DNA from 2 places in the Pseudomonas sp. NPDC087803 genome. Region 1 is predicted to be linked to the other one. Evidence: predicted binding sites of a transcription regulator. Region 1 holds the regulator's gene; the other holds the start of a gene.
The links. The regulator sigma-54, encoded in region 1, starts transcription at its own class of promoters, with help from an activator protein. The targets are predictions, from matches to a motif close to ANTGGCATNNANNTTGCTNT.

Region 1 (7,674 bases):
GGTAGCCGTAGATGTCCTGGAACATTTCCTCGACCTCCGGCTGCGCCGCCAGGTACTCGGCCACCGGTGCATCGAGACCGGATTGCGCGCGCAATTCTGGCTTCCAATACGGGTTCGGCAGGCAGCGCACGTCGAACACCAGGTCCGCATCCACCGGCATGCCGCGCTTGAAACCGAACGACTCGACCAGAAACGCGGTACCCGGCTCCGGCTGATTCAGCAGGCGCAGCTTGATGGTGTCGCGCAACTGGTACAGGTTCAGATTGGTGGTGTTGACCTTGAGGTCGGCCAGGTCGGCAATCGGGCCGAGCAGGGCGGTCTCGTCGTTGATCGCTTCGGCCAACGAACGATTGGCGGTGCTCAGCGGGTGGCGACGACGGGTTTCCGAGAAGCGTTTAAGCAGGGTTTCTTCGTCGGCATCCAGATACAACACATCACATTGGATGTGCCGGCTGCGGACTTCTTCCAGCAATTCGGGGAAACGCGACAGGTGGCTCGGCAAATTACGCGCGTCGATCGATACGGCGACCAGCGGCTGGGCCAGTTCGGTATGAACCAGAGCGCGCTCAGCCAGTTCCGGCAGCAAGCCGGCGGGCAGGTTGTCGATGCAGTAGTAACCGTTGTCCTCAAGGACATCCAGGGCAGTACTTTTACCCGAGCCGGAACGGCCGCTGACAATGATCAAGCGCATGATTAGTGACCGTTCTGCTCGCTCAGGACGACCTGATACAAGGCTTCATTGCTCGGTGCGCTGCGCAGTTTTTCGCGCACTTCCTTGCGATCGAGCATGCTGGCGATCTGGCGCAGTAATTCCAGGTGTGCATCGGTGGCAGCTTCCGGGACCAGCAGGACAAACAGCAGGTCAACCGGCGCGCCGTCGATGGCATCGAAATCGATGGGGGCATCAAGGTGCAGCAAGGCGCTGACAGGCTCGGTGCAACCTTTGAGGCGACAGTGGGGAATGGCGATGCCGTTGCCGAAACCGGTGGAACCGAGTTTCTCACGGGCGATCAGCGCCTCGAAGACATCTTGCATCTCCAGATCCGGCACTTCGCGGGCGATCAGGTTGGCAATCTGTTCGAGGGCTTTCTTTTTACTGCCGCCCGGCACGTTCACCAAGGAACGGCCGGGGGTCAGGATACTTTCAAGTCGGATCATGGGTTGGGGGTGTTAACGACCTGTCGCGCCCTGGAGGAGGCTCTGGGTCTTTTCCTTATGCTTTTTGAGTTGGCGATCCAGCTTGTCGGTCAGTGCGTCGATCGCAGCGTACATGTCGGTATCTTCTGCGTTGGCGACCACTTCGCTGCCGGGTATATGCAAGGTGGCTTCGATTTTCTGCTTCAGCTTTTCGACGCACATCGTGACCTGCACGTTGGTGATCTTGTCGAAATGGCGCTCCAGTCGTTGGAGTTTTTCCTCGATATAGGAACGCAGAGGTTGGGTCACTTCCAGTTGGTGTCCACTGATGTTGACTTGCATACAGCTTCTCCTTCGTTGCCAGTGCATAAAGCGGCAGGCCGAAGAGCCTGCCACTGGAACGCTGTAACGTGGCTTACATCAACCGCTTGCGTTCGCTCGAAGGCGCGATCCCGAGGGATTCACGGTACTTGGCGACGGTGCGGCGAGCCACCTGAATGCCTTGTGCCTCCAGTAAACCAGCGATCTTGCTGTCACTCAACGGCTTTTTCTGATTTTCCGCCGCAACCAGTTTCTTGATGATCGCGCGGATCGCCGTGGACGAGCATTCGCCGCCTTCCGAGGTGCTGACGTGGCTGGAGAAAAAGTATTTCAGTTCATAAATGCCCCGCGGGGTATGCATGAATTTCTGCGTGGTAACCCGGGAAATCGTCGATTCGTGCATGCCGACCGCTTCCGCGATGTCGTGCAGGACCAACGGCTTCATGGCTTCGTCGCCGTATTCCAGGAAGCCGCGTTGATGCTCGACGATCTGGGTGGCGACTTTCATCAGGGTTTCGTTGCGGCTTTGCAGGCTCTTGATGAACCAGCGCGCTTCCTGCAACTGATTGCGCATGAAGGTGTTATCGGCGCTGGTGTCGGCGCGACGGACGAAACCGGCGTACTGCGCGTTGACCCGCAGACGTGGCACCGACTCCTGATTCAGCTCGACCAGCCAGCGTTCGTTGTCCTTGCGCACAATGACGTCAGGCACCACGTACTCGGCTTCGGTCGATTCGATCTGTGAACCCGGGCGCGGATTGAGGCTCTGCACCAGCTCGATGACCTGACGCAGCTCGTCTTCCTTGAGCTTCATGCGCCGCATCAACTGGCTGTAGTCGCGGCTGCCGAGCAAGTCGATGTAATCGCTGACCAGACGCTTGGCTTCGTTGAGCCACGGGGTCTTGGCCGGGAGCTGGCGCAGTTGCAGCAGCAGGCATTCGCCGAGGTTGCGGGCGCCGATGCCAGCCGGTTCAAACTGCTGGATGCGGTGCAGGACGGCTTCGATCTCGTCCAGCTCGATGTCGAGCTCCGGATCAAAGGCGTCGAGAATTTCTTCGAGGGTTTCGTCGAGGTAGCCCTGATTGTTGATGCAGTCGATCAGGGTCACGGCGATCAGGCGGTCGGTGTCGGACATCGGCGCCAGGTTCAATTGCCACAGCAAATGGCTTTGCAGGCTTTCTCCGGCGGAGGTGCGGGTGGTGAAGTCCCACTCGTCATCATCGCTGCTGGGCAGGCTGCTGGCGCTGGTCTGGTAGACGTCTTCCCAGGCGGTATCGACCGGCAGCTCGTTGGGAATGCGCTCGTTCCATTCGCCTTCCTCCAGGTTGTCCACCGTCGGGGCGGTTTCCTGATAGGAGGGTTCCTGAATATCGGTGTTGGGTTTTTGTTCGACGTTGTCGGCCAAAGGATCGGAGTTGTCGAAGTCGTCGCCTTCTTCCTGGCGTTCGAGCATCGGATTGGATTCCAGGGCCTCCTGGATTTCCTGTTGCAGGTCCAGGGTCGACAATTGGAGCAGACGGATGGCCTGTTGCAGCTGCGGTGTCATCGTCAGCTGCTGGCCCATTCTCAAGACTAGCGATGGTTTCATGGCAGGGGCTTAACACCTTATTCGCCGGCGCGCATGCGCCATCCACTACAGGGCGCCGGAGCGCCAAACTTAAGCAAATTATATGCCTGAAACTGAAGTGTTTGCCTAGAGCGCTGTAACAATAAAAAGATAGAAAACTTTATTGACGCGTTGCTCAGGCGAGCGGTGAACACCTTTGAAGCGACGTGTTTGCCTGGAGCGCTGTAACAATTAAAGCGTATTGAATCCTGCTTGAATCGATACAGCGCCCGGGCGGCTCACCGGGCACTATTCGCTTAGAGGCGGAATTCGTGGCCCAGGTACACTTCCTTCACCAGATCGTTGGCGAGGATGGTCTCGGCGTCACCTTCGGCGATCAGTTGACCGTCGTTGACGATGTAGGCGGTCTCGCAGATATCCAGGGTCTCACGCACGTTGTGGTCGGTGATCAGCACACCGATCCCCTTGGCCTTGAGGTGGTGGATGATCTGCTTGATGTCACCGACCGAGATCGGGTCGACACCGGCGAACGGTTCGTCGAGCAGGATGAATTTCGGTGCGGTCGCCAGCGCGCGGGCGATTTCCACCCGGCGGCGTTCACCACCGGACAGGCTCATGCCGAGGTTGTCGCGGATGTGGCTGATGTGGAATTCCTGCAGCAGGCTTTCCAGTTCCTTGCGACGACCGGCCTTGTCGAGTTCCGCGCGGGTTTCGAGGATGGCCATGATGTTGTCGGCCACCGACAGTTTGCGGAAGATCGACGCTTCTTGCGGCAGATAGCCGATACCGGCCTTGGCGCGACCGTGCATCGGCTGGTGGCTGACGTCCAGATCATCGATCAGCACGCGGCCCTGATCGGCCTGTACCAGGCCGACGATCATGTAGAAGCAGGTGGTCTTGCCGGCACCGTTCGGGCCGAGCAGGCCAACGATCTGGCCGCTGTCGATCGACAGGCTGACGTCGCGCACAACCTGGCGGCTTTTATAGGCCTTGGCCAGGTGCTGAGCTTTCAGAGTTGCCATTACTGGGTTTTCTCGTCGGTTTTCTTCTTCGGCTGGATCACCATGTCGATGCGCGGACGCGCCTCGGTGACTTTGCTGCCGGTAGCGCGGCCGGCGCTGGCCAGTTTTTTCACCGTGTCGTAGACGATTTTCTCGCCCTGGGTGGTGTTGTTGTCCTTGTCGACAACCTTGGCCTTGTCGATCAGCACGACGCGGTTTTGCGCGGCGTGGTACTGGATCGTCACGCCCCAGCCCTGTACAGGCTTGGTGTCACCCTGGGTTTGCAGTTGCTCGAAGTAGGCAAGGTTGCCCACCGAGGTCACCACGTCGATATCACCGGTCGGGGTACGGGTAATGGTCACCGTATTGCCCTTAACGATCATCGAACCCTGGGTGATGATCACATCACCTTTATAGGTGGCGATGCCGTTCTTGTCGTCCAGTTGGGCGTCGTCGGCCTGAATGCGGATAGGTTGCTGCTGATCGTTCGGCAGAGCCCAGGCGCTCACGCTTCCCAGTGCTGCGCCCAGACTGAGCAAAATAGGGAGGGTTTTAACGAGCCTCATACTGTCCTCTTACGTTCGATTGCAGGTGTATCCTGCTTTCCTTCAAATACGCCTTCATTCCCACGCCAGTCGATACACCGCCAGCGCCGTCGATTCTAACGGGTTGCTCGGTCTGCGCATATTGCTGCTGAGGGAACACTGTCATGCGTGTGCTGGTGATCAGGGTGTCGCGGTTCTTTTCATCGGTGCGCTTGATGCGCACCGAGTCGATCAGTTCTACCTGCGTGCCGTCCGGGTTCACTTCGCCGCGCTCGCTGGTCACGTGCCACGGAAACTCGGTGCCGCGGTACATGTTCAGGTCGGGCTTGGTGACAAGAGTCACGTCCGTCGCCTTCAAATGCTCGGCCTTGTCCGAGGTCATTTCGTACTGCACCTTGCCGTCCGGAAGGTATTGCAGGGTATGCGTATTGGTGGCGTACCAGTCGATGGCGGTGTCTTCGACCTTGACCACAGGTTTGTCGAGGAAACGTTCAGGGCTGATATTCCAGTAGCCGACCGCCGCGAACATGGCGGCGATACAGCCGAACAACAGGAAGTTGCGAAATTTTTTGCTAAACATTATTTGGCTCACAAATACGCGGCATTGGCCGCATCGAGGCGGCCCTGGGCGCGCAGGATCAATTCGCAGAATTCGCGGGCGGCACCTTCGCCGCCACGGGCCCGGGTGACGCCATGGGCGTGCTCGCGGACAAAGTCGGCGGCATTGGCGACGGCCATGCCCAGCCCTACGCGGCGGATCACCGGCAGGTCAGGCAGATCGTCACCCAGGTAGGCGACCTGTTCATAGCTTAGGCCCAGTTGCTGCAGAAGGCCGTCCAGAACCACCAATTTGTCTTCCCGGCCTTGAAACAGGTGCGGGATACCGAGGTTTTTCGCCCGGCGCTCAACCACCGGCGTCTTGCGGCCGCTGATGATGGCGGTTTCGACCCCGGCATTCATCAGCATCTTGATGCCCTGGCCGTCGAGGGTGTTGAACGTCTTGAATTCGCTGCCGTCCTCGAGGAAATACAGGCGCCCGTCGGTGAGCACGCCGTCGACGTCGAACACCGCCAGTTTGATCGCTTTGCCGCGCTGCAGCAGATCGGTTGTCATTACATCACTCCTGCACGCAGCAGATCGGAGAGGTTGAAGGCGCCGATCGGGCGATCTTCTTCGTCCACGACCACCAGTGCGTTGATTCGATGGTCTTCCATGATTTTCAGCGCTTCGGCAGCGAGCATTTCCGGGCGTGCGGTCTTGCCGTGCGCGGTCATGACCTGGTCGATGGTCGCACTGCGGATGTCGATGCTGCGATCCAGCGTGCGGCGCAAGTCGCCGTCGGTGAAGATCCCGGCCAGCTTGCCGTCGGCTTCAAGGATCACGGTCATGCCCAGACCCTTGCGGGTCATTTCCATGAGCGCATCCTTGAGCAGGGTGCCGCGTTGCACTTGCGGCAGTTCCTGCCCGGCGTGCATGACGTTTTCCACTTTCAGCAGCAGACGGCGGCCCAAGGCGCCACCGGGATGGGAAAAGGCGAAATCTTCGGCGGTGAAGCCGCGGGCCTCCAGCAGCGCCACAGCCAGGGCATCGCCCATGACCAGTGCGGCGGTGGTCGAGGAGGTCGGTGCCAGGTTCAGCGGGCAGGCTTCGTGTTCGACATGCACGTTCAGATTGACTTCGGCAGCCTTGGCCAGTGGCGACTGCGGATTGCCGGTCAGGCTGATCAACTGGATGCCCAGACGCTTGATCAAGGGCAGCAGGGTGACGATTTCGTTGGTCGAGCCGGAGTTGGACAGGGCGAGGATCACGTCGTCGCGGGTGATCATGCCCATGTCGCCATGACTGGCTTCGGCCGGATGCACGAAAAACGCTGGAGTACCGGTGCTGGCCAGGGTTGCGGCAATCTTGTTGCCGACGTGCCCCGACTTGCCCATGCCGACCACGACCACGCGCCCCTTGCTGGCCAGAATCATCTCGCAAGCACGTACGAAATCGGCGTCGATATGGGGCAACAAGCCTTGTACGGCTTCCACTTCGAGGCGGATGGTGCGTTGTGCCGATTGAATCAGGTCGCTGGATTGGCTCATGTCAGAAATCGTATAGCCCGATGAAAAGGCGGCGATTATAGCGGTTATGTTGAAAAGCCTCACGCAAGTTCGTCGTGCTTTGTCATTCCTCGTTACCAAAACCCTTAAAAACCGCCGTCAGGCCTGTCATATCGCTGAATACAGGCGGGCATGGCCCTTGGGCGCCAGGCCTTTGCAGTGATATAGTTCGCCGCCAGTTCGGCCTGCCCGGGAGGTATGTGCTTTCCAAGGAAAGCCAGGCGTCCGAGTGAGAGGCTGCATCGCAAGGAGTTTAGATGAGTGCCGATAACGCCTACGCGGTCGAGCTGAAGGGAGTCTCCTTCAAGCGCGGTGCGCGCAGCATTTTCAATAACGTCGATATTCGCATCCCGCGTGGCAAGGTTACCGGCATCATGGGACCTTCCGGGTGTGGCAAGACCACCCTGCTGCGGTTGATGGGTGCACAACTGCGTCCTTCCAGCGGGGAAGTCTGGGTCAACGGTCAGAACCTGCCGACACTGTCGCGCAGTGATCTGTTCGATGCGCGAAAGCACATGGGCGTGCTGTTTCAGAGTGGTGCGCTGTTCACCGATCTCGATGTCTTCGAGAACGTCGCTTTCCCCCTGCGTGTTCATACCCAGCTGCCGGATGAAATGATCCGCGACATCGTCCTGCTCAAGTTGCAGGCGGTCGGCCTGCGCGGCGCCATCGAGCTGATGCCGGACGAACTGTCTGGCGGCATGAAGCGTCGCGTGGCGCTGGCCCGGGCGATTGCGCTCGATCCGCAGATCCTCATGTATGACGAACCGTTCGTCGGTCAGGATCCGATCGCCATGGGCGTGCTGGTACGCCTGATCCGTCTGCTCAACGATGCGCTGGGCATCACCAGTATTGTGGTCTCTCACGACCTGGCCGAAACCGCGAGCATCGCTGACTACATCTATGTAGTAGGTGATGGTCAGGTGCTGGGGCAGGGCACGCCGGACGAATTGATGAATTCGGATGAGCCGCGTATTCGCCAGTTCATGACCGGCAAC
Region 2 (7,674 bases), on a different contig from region 1:
TCCAGCGCCGTGCGGCGTTGCAGCGCGGTCAGCAACCCGGCGACCAGATTCACCGGTTTGACGCTGTGCAGCGCGCCATCGGCCTTGCCTTTGCCGCGGGGCGTGCGTAACGCATCGAAAATCAAAGCTTGGGTCATGACGTCCTCGAACCTGTGCGGTGAGTGAATTTCGTGCTGTCACTGTTGTCCCGTACCGTCGAGGATTCAATGACCACAGCGCTCAATGACGTTGACGCGCACGCTCAGACGGACGGTCGTCCGCCATTGGGTGAACCGGTTCAGGTCGGCGAGTTGTCTAGCAAGCGGGCGGCGCAGAAGCTGGCAATACGCCTCATGCCTTTTTTATCGCTACTGGTAGCAAATACATATGAAATGGATCTAAGCCAAGCGTGACGCGGCCTCTAAGGTAGTACATGTACGTCAGGGTCGTCGGGTTTTGCCGGGGCCGACGTTCTTCAACAGGAAGTGCAGCGTTTGCCGTCATGGATATGCAGGCAAACATCAGGAAATAACAAAAAAGGCGGTCAAGCCATGTTCAAACAACCGAAAGTTCGTCAAGCAGGACTCATTCTTTTCGCCACCACGCTGTTGTTGATTCTGCCCAACCTGACCAAAGTGATTGGCTGACTCAAGCGGCAGGCGCTCCTTATCGCCAGACAAAATGTGGCTGGCCCGCTACCCGGGCCAGCGTGGCTGTGCCAACCTTTGTGCACTTCCACGACAGGGACGACGATCATTTGAAAAAGCTCATTGGGTTCTGGGCCTTGCTGCTGAGCATGCCCTTGTCTGCCGCACAGCTCACGCTGGAGCTGGGCGCGAACAGCCGCACCTGGCAGACAGAAGACTTGCTCAAGCACCCACAGGTGCAAACCCTCACCATCAACAACGATGTTTCCTACAAGAAAGACATGACCTACCACGTCGTGCCTGTGTCAGCGCTGCTCACCGGGATCAAGCCGGACGATCACCTGCAGGCAGTAGCGCTGGACGGCTTTGCCGCGGAGTTGAGCGCTGCACCGTTGCTCAACACCAAAGGCGCGCGGGCGTGGCTGGCCATCGAGGACCCGGCGCAGCCGTGGCCGCCATTGTCCGAAGGCAAGCACAGTGCGGGGCCGTTCTATCTGGTCTGGACCGACCCGCAGGCGGGCAACATCAGCCCGGAGCAATGGCCGTTCGAAGTGGCCAGCATCAAGCGCATGGCGCCGGTGGCCGAGCGTTTCCCTGCGCTGTTGCCGGATCCCAGGCTGAAAGCGAATGACCCGGTGAATCAGGGTTTCGCGTTGTTTCAGAAGAACTGCCTGGCCTGCCATCGGTTGAACGGTGCCGGGGATGCGCAGTTCGGGCCGGACCTGAACATTCCGTACAACCCGACCGAGTATTTCGGCGCGAACTTCCTCAAGCGCTACATTCGCGATCCGCAGAGTTTGCGCCACTGGCCGCAGGCGAAGATGCCGGGGTTTTCGGCGCAGGTGTTGCCGGAGGGGGACTTGCAGTTGCTGATCGGTTATTTGCAGCACATGGCTGGGCGCAAGGTTAAACCATAATTGCTGTTCAAAAACCTTGTAGGAGCTGCGGCACGCTGCGATCTTTTGACCTTGATTTTAAAAACAGAAGCAAAAGATCGCAGCGTGCCGCAGCTCCTACAGGGGGTAATGCGTTATTGCTGCTGAACAGAGATAACCGGCGTCGGCGACACGAACACCTTCGCATGCATCTGCTCGCTCCCGCCGCCCCGGCGCATGCCGCGCACCGGGCAGGCGTCCAGATAATCCAGGCCCACCGCCAGTTTCAGGTGCCGCTCCGGGCGTGCCAATTGGTTGGTCACGTCAAAGCTGTACCAGGCGTCATCCAGCCACGCTTCGGCCCAAGCGTGACTGGCCAGGTGCTCGGCGTCTTCGCTGTACAGATAACCGGACACATAACGCGACGGAATTCCCAGACTGCGCGCGCACGCCAGAAACGCATGGGTGTGATCCTGACAGACCCCGGCGCGCCCGGCGAAGGCTTCGGCAGCGCTGGTGTCGACTTCGGTGGAACCCGGCGTGTAGCTCATGTGCTGGTTCAAACCGTGCATCAGGTCGATCAACGCGGTGCGATCACGGCGCTGCTTGCAGGATTTCGCCGCAAACGCGCGCAAGGCTTCGTCCGCCTCGGTCAAACGGGTGAAACGCAGGAACGGCAGCGCTGACTGGCTCTCATGCTCGGCCTCGCGCAATTCGTCGATATCGACCTGGCCACGGGCGCCGATGATGATCGCTTCGTGCGGCTCGTCCATGGTCAGCACATGCAGAATGTTGCCGAACGGATCGAGCTGGGCGCGCACCGGACGCGGCAGGTCGAGCTGCCAACTCAACACGTGCTGACGCTCGCTGTCGTGCGGGGTCAGGCGCAGATACTGGATGCTCGCCCGCACCTGATCTTCATAGTGATAGGTGGTCTCGTGGCTAATGGAAAGTCTCATGCAGCCTCCAGGTATGAACTGTGAATCGCGTTGCCCAACTGGCGCACCAGCGGGATGAATTCGGTGAGCCAGGCGTGCAGGCCTTCAGCGAGGATTTCGTTGATGCCGGTATAACGCAGACGCGCGTCCATCTCAGCGGCGAGGCGTTGTGCCGGACGGCCATTGGCGCCAGGTAATTGGGCGAGAATCTGGTCGATTTCTTCGGTGCAGGCGCGCAACGAACGCGGCACATCGGCGCGTAACAGCAGCAGCTCGGCGACATGCCGGGCGCCGGGTGCGTCGCGGTAGATCTCGGTGTAGGCCTCGAACGATGACAGCGCCCGCAGCAGCGCACTCCATTGATAGTAAGCATGAGCGGTGCCGTCGCTGACGGCCTCGGCCTGATCGCCGGCCATTTCATAGCGCGCATCGAGCAGGCGCAGCGTGTTATCCGCACGCTCGATAAACGTGCCCAGACGAATGAAGCGGAACGCATCGTTGCGCATGATCGTGCCGTAGGAGGCGCCACGGAACAGGTGCGAGCGCTCCTTGATCCACTCGCAGAAACGGCTCATGCCATAGCGACTGAGACCTTGTTCGGCAATGCCGCGAATCTCCAGCCAGGTGGCATTGATGTTTTCCCACATGTCGGCGGTGATCCGCCCACGCACCGCATGCGCACTGGCCCGTGCCGCGCCGAGACAGCTGTAGATGCTCGCCGGGTTGGCCGCATCGAGGGCGAAAAAATGGAGCAGGCGTTCGGCGTGCAGTTCGCCGTGACGCTCCAGATAATCGTCGAGGGTGCCGGTGATCAACAGCGGCATGGCCAGTTCGTGCAAACCATCGCCGCGACCGTCCTGCGGCATCAGCGACAGCGAATAGCTGATATCGAGCATCCGCGCGAGGTTTTCCGCCCGCTCCAGGTAACGCGACATCCAGTACAGATCCGAGGCAGTTCTACTTAACATGGCAGGCTTCCTTCAATCCTCGACCACCCAGGTGTCCTTGGTTCCGCCACCCTGGGAGGAGTTCACCACCAGAGAGCCTTCACGCAGGGCGACACGGGTCAAACCGCCGGGCACGACCCGGGTTTCGCGGCCAGACAGTACAAACGGACGCAGGTCGATATGGCGCGGCGCAATGCCGTTTTCGACAAAGGTCGGACAGGTCGACAGCGACAACGTCGGCTGCGCAATGTACGCGTGGGGCTTGGCCTTTATCCGCTCACGGAACGCATCGATCTGCGCCGTGGTCGACGCCGGCCCCACCAGCATCCCGTAACCGCCGGAGCCCTGGGTCTCCTTGACCACCAGATCCGGAAGATTGGCCAGTACGTGGGAAAGTTCCGAGGGGTTGCGGCACTGCCAGGTCGGCACGTTTTTCAGGATCGGCTCCTCGTCGAGGTAGAAACGGATCATCTCGGTAACAAACGGGTACACCGATTTGTCGTCCGCCACGCCAGTGCCGATGGCATTGGCCAGCACCACGTTGCCCGAGCGATACGACGACAACAGCCCCGGTACGCCGAGCATCGAGTCGGGATTGAACGCCAGCGGATCGAGGAACGCGTCATCGAGACGGCGGTAGATCACGTCCACCGCTTTCGGCCCGTCGGTGGTGCGCATGAAGACTTTGTCGTCGCGCACGAACAGATCGGCGCCCTCCACCAGTTCAACGCCCATTTCCCGCGCCAGGAAGGCGTGTTCGAAGAACGCACTGTTAAAGCGCCCCGGCGTCAACACCACCACGCTCGGGTCGTCGATCGGGCTCGAACTCTTCAGCGTGTCCAGCAACAGGTTCGGGTAGTGGTCAATGGGCGCAATGCGCTGGGCGGCGAACAGTTCCGGAAACAAGCGCATCATCATCTTGCGGTCTTCGAGCATGTAGCTGACGCCGCTCGGCGTGCGCAGGTTGTCTTCGAGCACGTAATAGGTGCCGTCGCCATCGCGCACCAGGTCGACGCCGGAGATGTGCGAATAGATATCGCGGTGCAGATCCAGGCCCTGCATCGCCAACTGATACTGCTCGTTGGCCAGCACCTGTTCGGCGGGGATGATTCCGGCCTTGATGATGCGCTGCTCGTGATAGAGATCGGCGAGGAACATGTTCAACGCCTTGACCCGCTGGATGCAGCCACGCTCGACGATCCGCCACTCGCTGGCGGGAATGCTGCGCGGAATGGTGTCGAAAGGAATCAGGCGCTCGGTGCCCTGCTCGTCGCCATAGAGCGTGAAGGTGATTCCGGCCCGGTGGAACAGCAGATCAGCCTCGCGTCGCCGTTGTGCCAGCAACTCGTCAGGCGTGTCGGCCAGCCAACGGGCGAACTCGCGGTAATGCGGGCGGACCTGGCCGCCGGCATCGTACATTTCATCAAAATAGGTGCGGATCATGCCGTACTCCTTGTCACCCGGACCTACAGGCCTTCGCAAGGCCCGTGCCATCGGCATAAACGCTTTGATTTCAATCGCTTGGATAATCACGCCGCAAGCACCGCACCATTCCTGTGCGACAAATGTCCCAAGCTGATTGCCCCCGCCTCATTGCGACGCAGTGCTGTCGCCTATCACCAGCATAGTCAGAGTTGATTTCACTGCCTGCGCCGGGCTGCGGATAATCGGCGCATCGGCTGACGACTGCCCCGGCGCAGGCTTCAGCTCAATTGATCCAGGCTGCCAGCGCAGCCCCCGCAAGCCTTGACCCTGACCGGTTTCATGTCCTTATCGCTCTTCCCTTTTAGCCACCCTCTCCGGTGGCTTTTTTTTGCCTTTCTGAAATGTTTTGAAAGCAAAAGCAAAAAGATCGCAGCCTCCGGCAGTTCCTACACCGATCACCTGTAGGAGCTGCCGAAGGCTGCGATCTTTTGACTTTAAAAAAGGTAACCCGAATCAATTCAGACGATGGCGGTTACGCACCTCCTGCTTGACGCCCCAGCCCTCGATGATGCCGCCCAGCGGCTCGACCACGGCAGAGAAGCCCTGCTCGAAATCGCCAATGTCGTCATAGGTCGCGTACATCACTTTGCTCAGTTCCAGCGACCAGGCGCCATCGTCGCGCGCACTGACCTGGGCATTGATCGATTCACCACGGAATTTGCCTGCCGCCCTGCGCGCCCGCTCCTCGTCCGGGAAAATGGCGTAGAACTCGATGGGATGGAACCGGGAAAAGTCGAAACCGCCTTCTTTCATGCGGCGCAGAACATTGCTGCTGATGTCTTCTTGATAGGCTGTGCTCATGAATCGTCCCCCTCGGATAGATGGATAGACTTTCCGTATTCCCGCCCCGGGCCTTACAGGCCAAAGTACTGCGGCAACGTGATTGCACGCGGGAAACAAGCATGTAGCTGACAAGACCAGACCTTAGCGATTCATTCGCTGATCTCGCTTGCAGAGTAGCCCCAAGATAGAGCTGCTGCCAAGGCCTGGTGTTTCAAGTGACAGGAAGAATTTCAGATTGGCGTGATGCTGCGGATTTCGATGCTGTTCTGGGCTTTCAGGTTTTTTGCACCTGCGTCTGGAGTTCGCCCTTCCAGATCATTCATATCCAGTTCGGCGGCCACCGGCAGGAGCCGTTCCTTGATCAGGCGTGCCGCCTCGTCGTCGCTGGGGCATTCCGCGCGCTCGAACACCTCATCGACAATTTCACCATGATCGTCCACGAAAGTGACTTTCCACTTTTGCATCGGTGCCTCCTCGATCAAACCCGCAAATGGGCTTACCTCTATCTCGACTTTTGGCGAGATTGATCGTTCAAAAGGATTGCAGCAGACGAACATGAAAAAAAATACATCCACTGTAGGAGCTGCCGCAGGCTGCGATCTTTTGATCTTGTTTTTTAACAATCAAAGTCAAAAGATCGCAGCCTGCGGCAGCTCCTACAGGGTTTTGCAGTGGTCAGTCGTTGCTTGGCTTGTTGATCGCCTGCAGCACGTACTGTGGCAGCGCGAACGCGCCGATGTGGATTTCCGGGTTGTAGTAACGAGTGACAATGCCGCTGCCGATGAAGCGCTGTTGCAGGGTTTCACGGCTCAGCTTGCGGTAGGCCGGGTTGGTCGAACCCCAGGCGAAGGTCATCGAACCGCCGATGTAGGTCGGCACGGCCGCCTGATAGAAGTGCCAGTCCGGGAACAGGCTGCGCAGGCGGCCGGCGGTGGTTTTGACTTCGTCGATCTGCATGAACGGCGTGCCGTTCTGGGTCACGAGGATCCCGCCTTCGTTCAGGCAACGGTGGCAGGCCTGGTAGAAGTTCTCCGAGAACAGCACTTCGCCCGGGCCGATCGGGTCGGTGGAGTCGGAGATGATCACGTCGAATTTTTCTGTGGTGGTGGCGACGAAACGCATGCCGTCGTCGATCACCAGGTTCAGCCGTGGGTCGTCGTAGGCGCCTTTGGAGTGGTTCGGCAGGAATTCCTTGCACATGTCGACCACGGTGCCGTCGATCTCGACCATGGTGATGTGCTCGACGCCGGCGTGTTTGGTCACTTCGCGCAGCATGCCGCCGTCACCGCCGCCGATGATCAGCACGCGCTTGGCGGTGCCGTGGGCGAGGATCGGCACGTGGGTGAGCATTTCGTGGTAGATGAATTCGTCGGCTTCGGTGGTCTGGATCACGCCGTCCAGCGCCATCACCCGGCCCATGCGCGGGTTCTGGAAAATCACCAGGTGCTGGTGCTCGGTGCGCACTTCGTGCAGCAGTTTTTCCATGCGAAAACGCTGGCCGTAGCCTTCGTAGAGGGTTTCCAGGTACTCGCTGGTCTTGGTGACGGTCATGGTCAAGTGCTCCGATGAATGCGCGGGCGTCAATCGTGGGGGACGATTGCCCGGGAAAGGCGCGCATTCTACGTTGCTGAAGATGACAGGTCGAACCTTCCTCCGACAGGGCACACTCTGGAGCTAACGCAAGACCAATGTGGGAGCGGGCTTGCTCGCGAAAGCGGAGTGTCATTCAACCTGTGTTTCGATTGAACAATCGCCTTCGCGAGCAAGCCCGCTCCCACAGGGGGATCAGCGTGTTTTCGGGAAAGCGTCAGACCCGCACGTTGCCCCGTGGCCCGGCGATCGCCCAGATGATCAGGCCCAGCACCGGCAGGAGGATGATCAGCAGGACCCAGAGGATTTTCATCCCGGTCTCGGCGCCGCTTTTCAGCACGTTGATGATCGCCCAGATATCGAGGGCAAGGATGATCAGGCCAATCAGACCGTTGAACGTAGAACCCATGGTGTCGCTCCAGAATAGTGG

Region 2: ACIOUG_RS12975 (circularly permuted type 2 ATP-grasp protein) is a predicted target of sigma-54. The motif match lies at 4,862-4,881, and genes of this name have one in related genera.

What each region holds. Positions count from the first base shown of each region.
Region 1 covers NZ_JBIUVO010000053.1:10,442-18,115, reverse strand. The annotation lists gene rapZ (RNase adapter RapZ) at 1-691, opposite strand, end outside; gene ptsN (PTS IIA-like nitrogen regulatory protein PtsN) at 694-1,158, opposite strand; gene hpf (ribosome hibernation-promoting factor, HPF/YfiA family) at 1,171-1,479, opposite strand; gene ACIOUG_RS21015 (RNA polymerase factor sigma-54) at 1,553-3,046, opposite strand; gene lptB (LPS export ABC transporter ATP-binding protein) at 3,322-4,047, opposite strand; gene lptA (lipopolysaccharide transport periplasmic protein LptA) at 4,047-4,592, opposite strand; gene lptC (LPS export ABC transporter periplasmic protein LptC) at 4,579-5,151, opposite strand; gene ACIOUG_RS20995 (HAD family hydrolase) at 5,160-5,684, opposite strand; gene ACIOUG_RS20990 (KpsF/GutQ family sugar-phosphate isomerase) at 5,684-6,658, opposite strand; gene ACIOUG_RS20985 (ATP-binding cassette domain-containing protein) at 6,934-7,674, shown strand, end outside.
Region 2 covers NZ_JBIUVO010000019.1:13,366-21,039, reverse strand. The annotation lists gene ACIOUG_RS12995 (acetyl-CoA C-acetyltransferase) at 1-137, opposite strand, end outside; gene ACIOUG_RS12990 (c-type cytochrome) at 776-1,543, shown strand; gene ACIOUG_RS12985 (transglutaminase N-terminal domain-containing protein) at 1,657-2,460, opposite strand; gene ACIOUG_RS12980 (alpha-E domain-containing protein) at 2,457-3,407, opposite strand; gene ACIOUG_RS12975 (circularly permuted type 2 ATP-grasp protein) at 3,420-4,829, opposite strand; gene ACIOUG_RS12970 (ribonuclease E inhibitor RraB) at 5,325-5,672, opposite strand; gene ACIOUG_RS12965 (hypothetical protein) at 5,885-6,118, opposite strand; gene speE (polyamine aminopropyltransferase) at 6,330-7,205, opposite strand; gene ACIOUG_RS12955 (PLDc N-terminal domain-containing protein) at 7,462-7,653, opposite strand.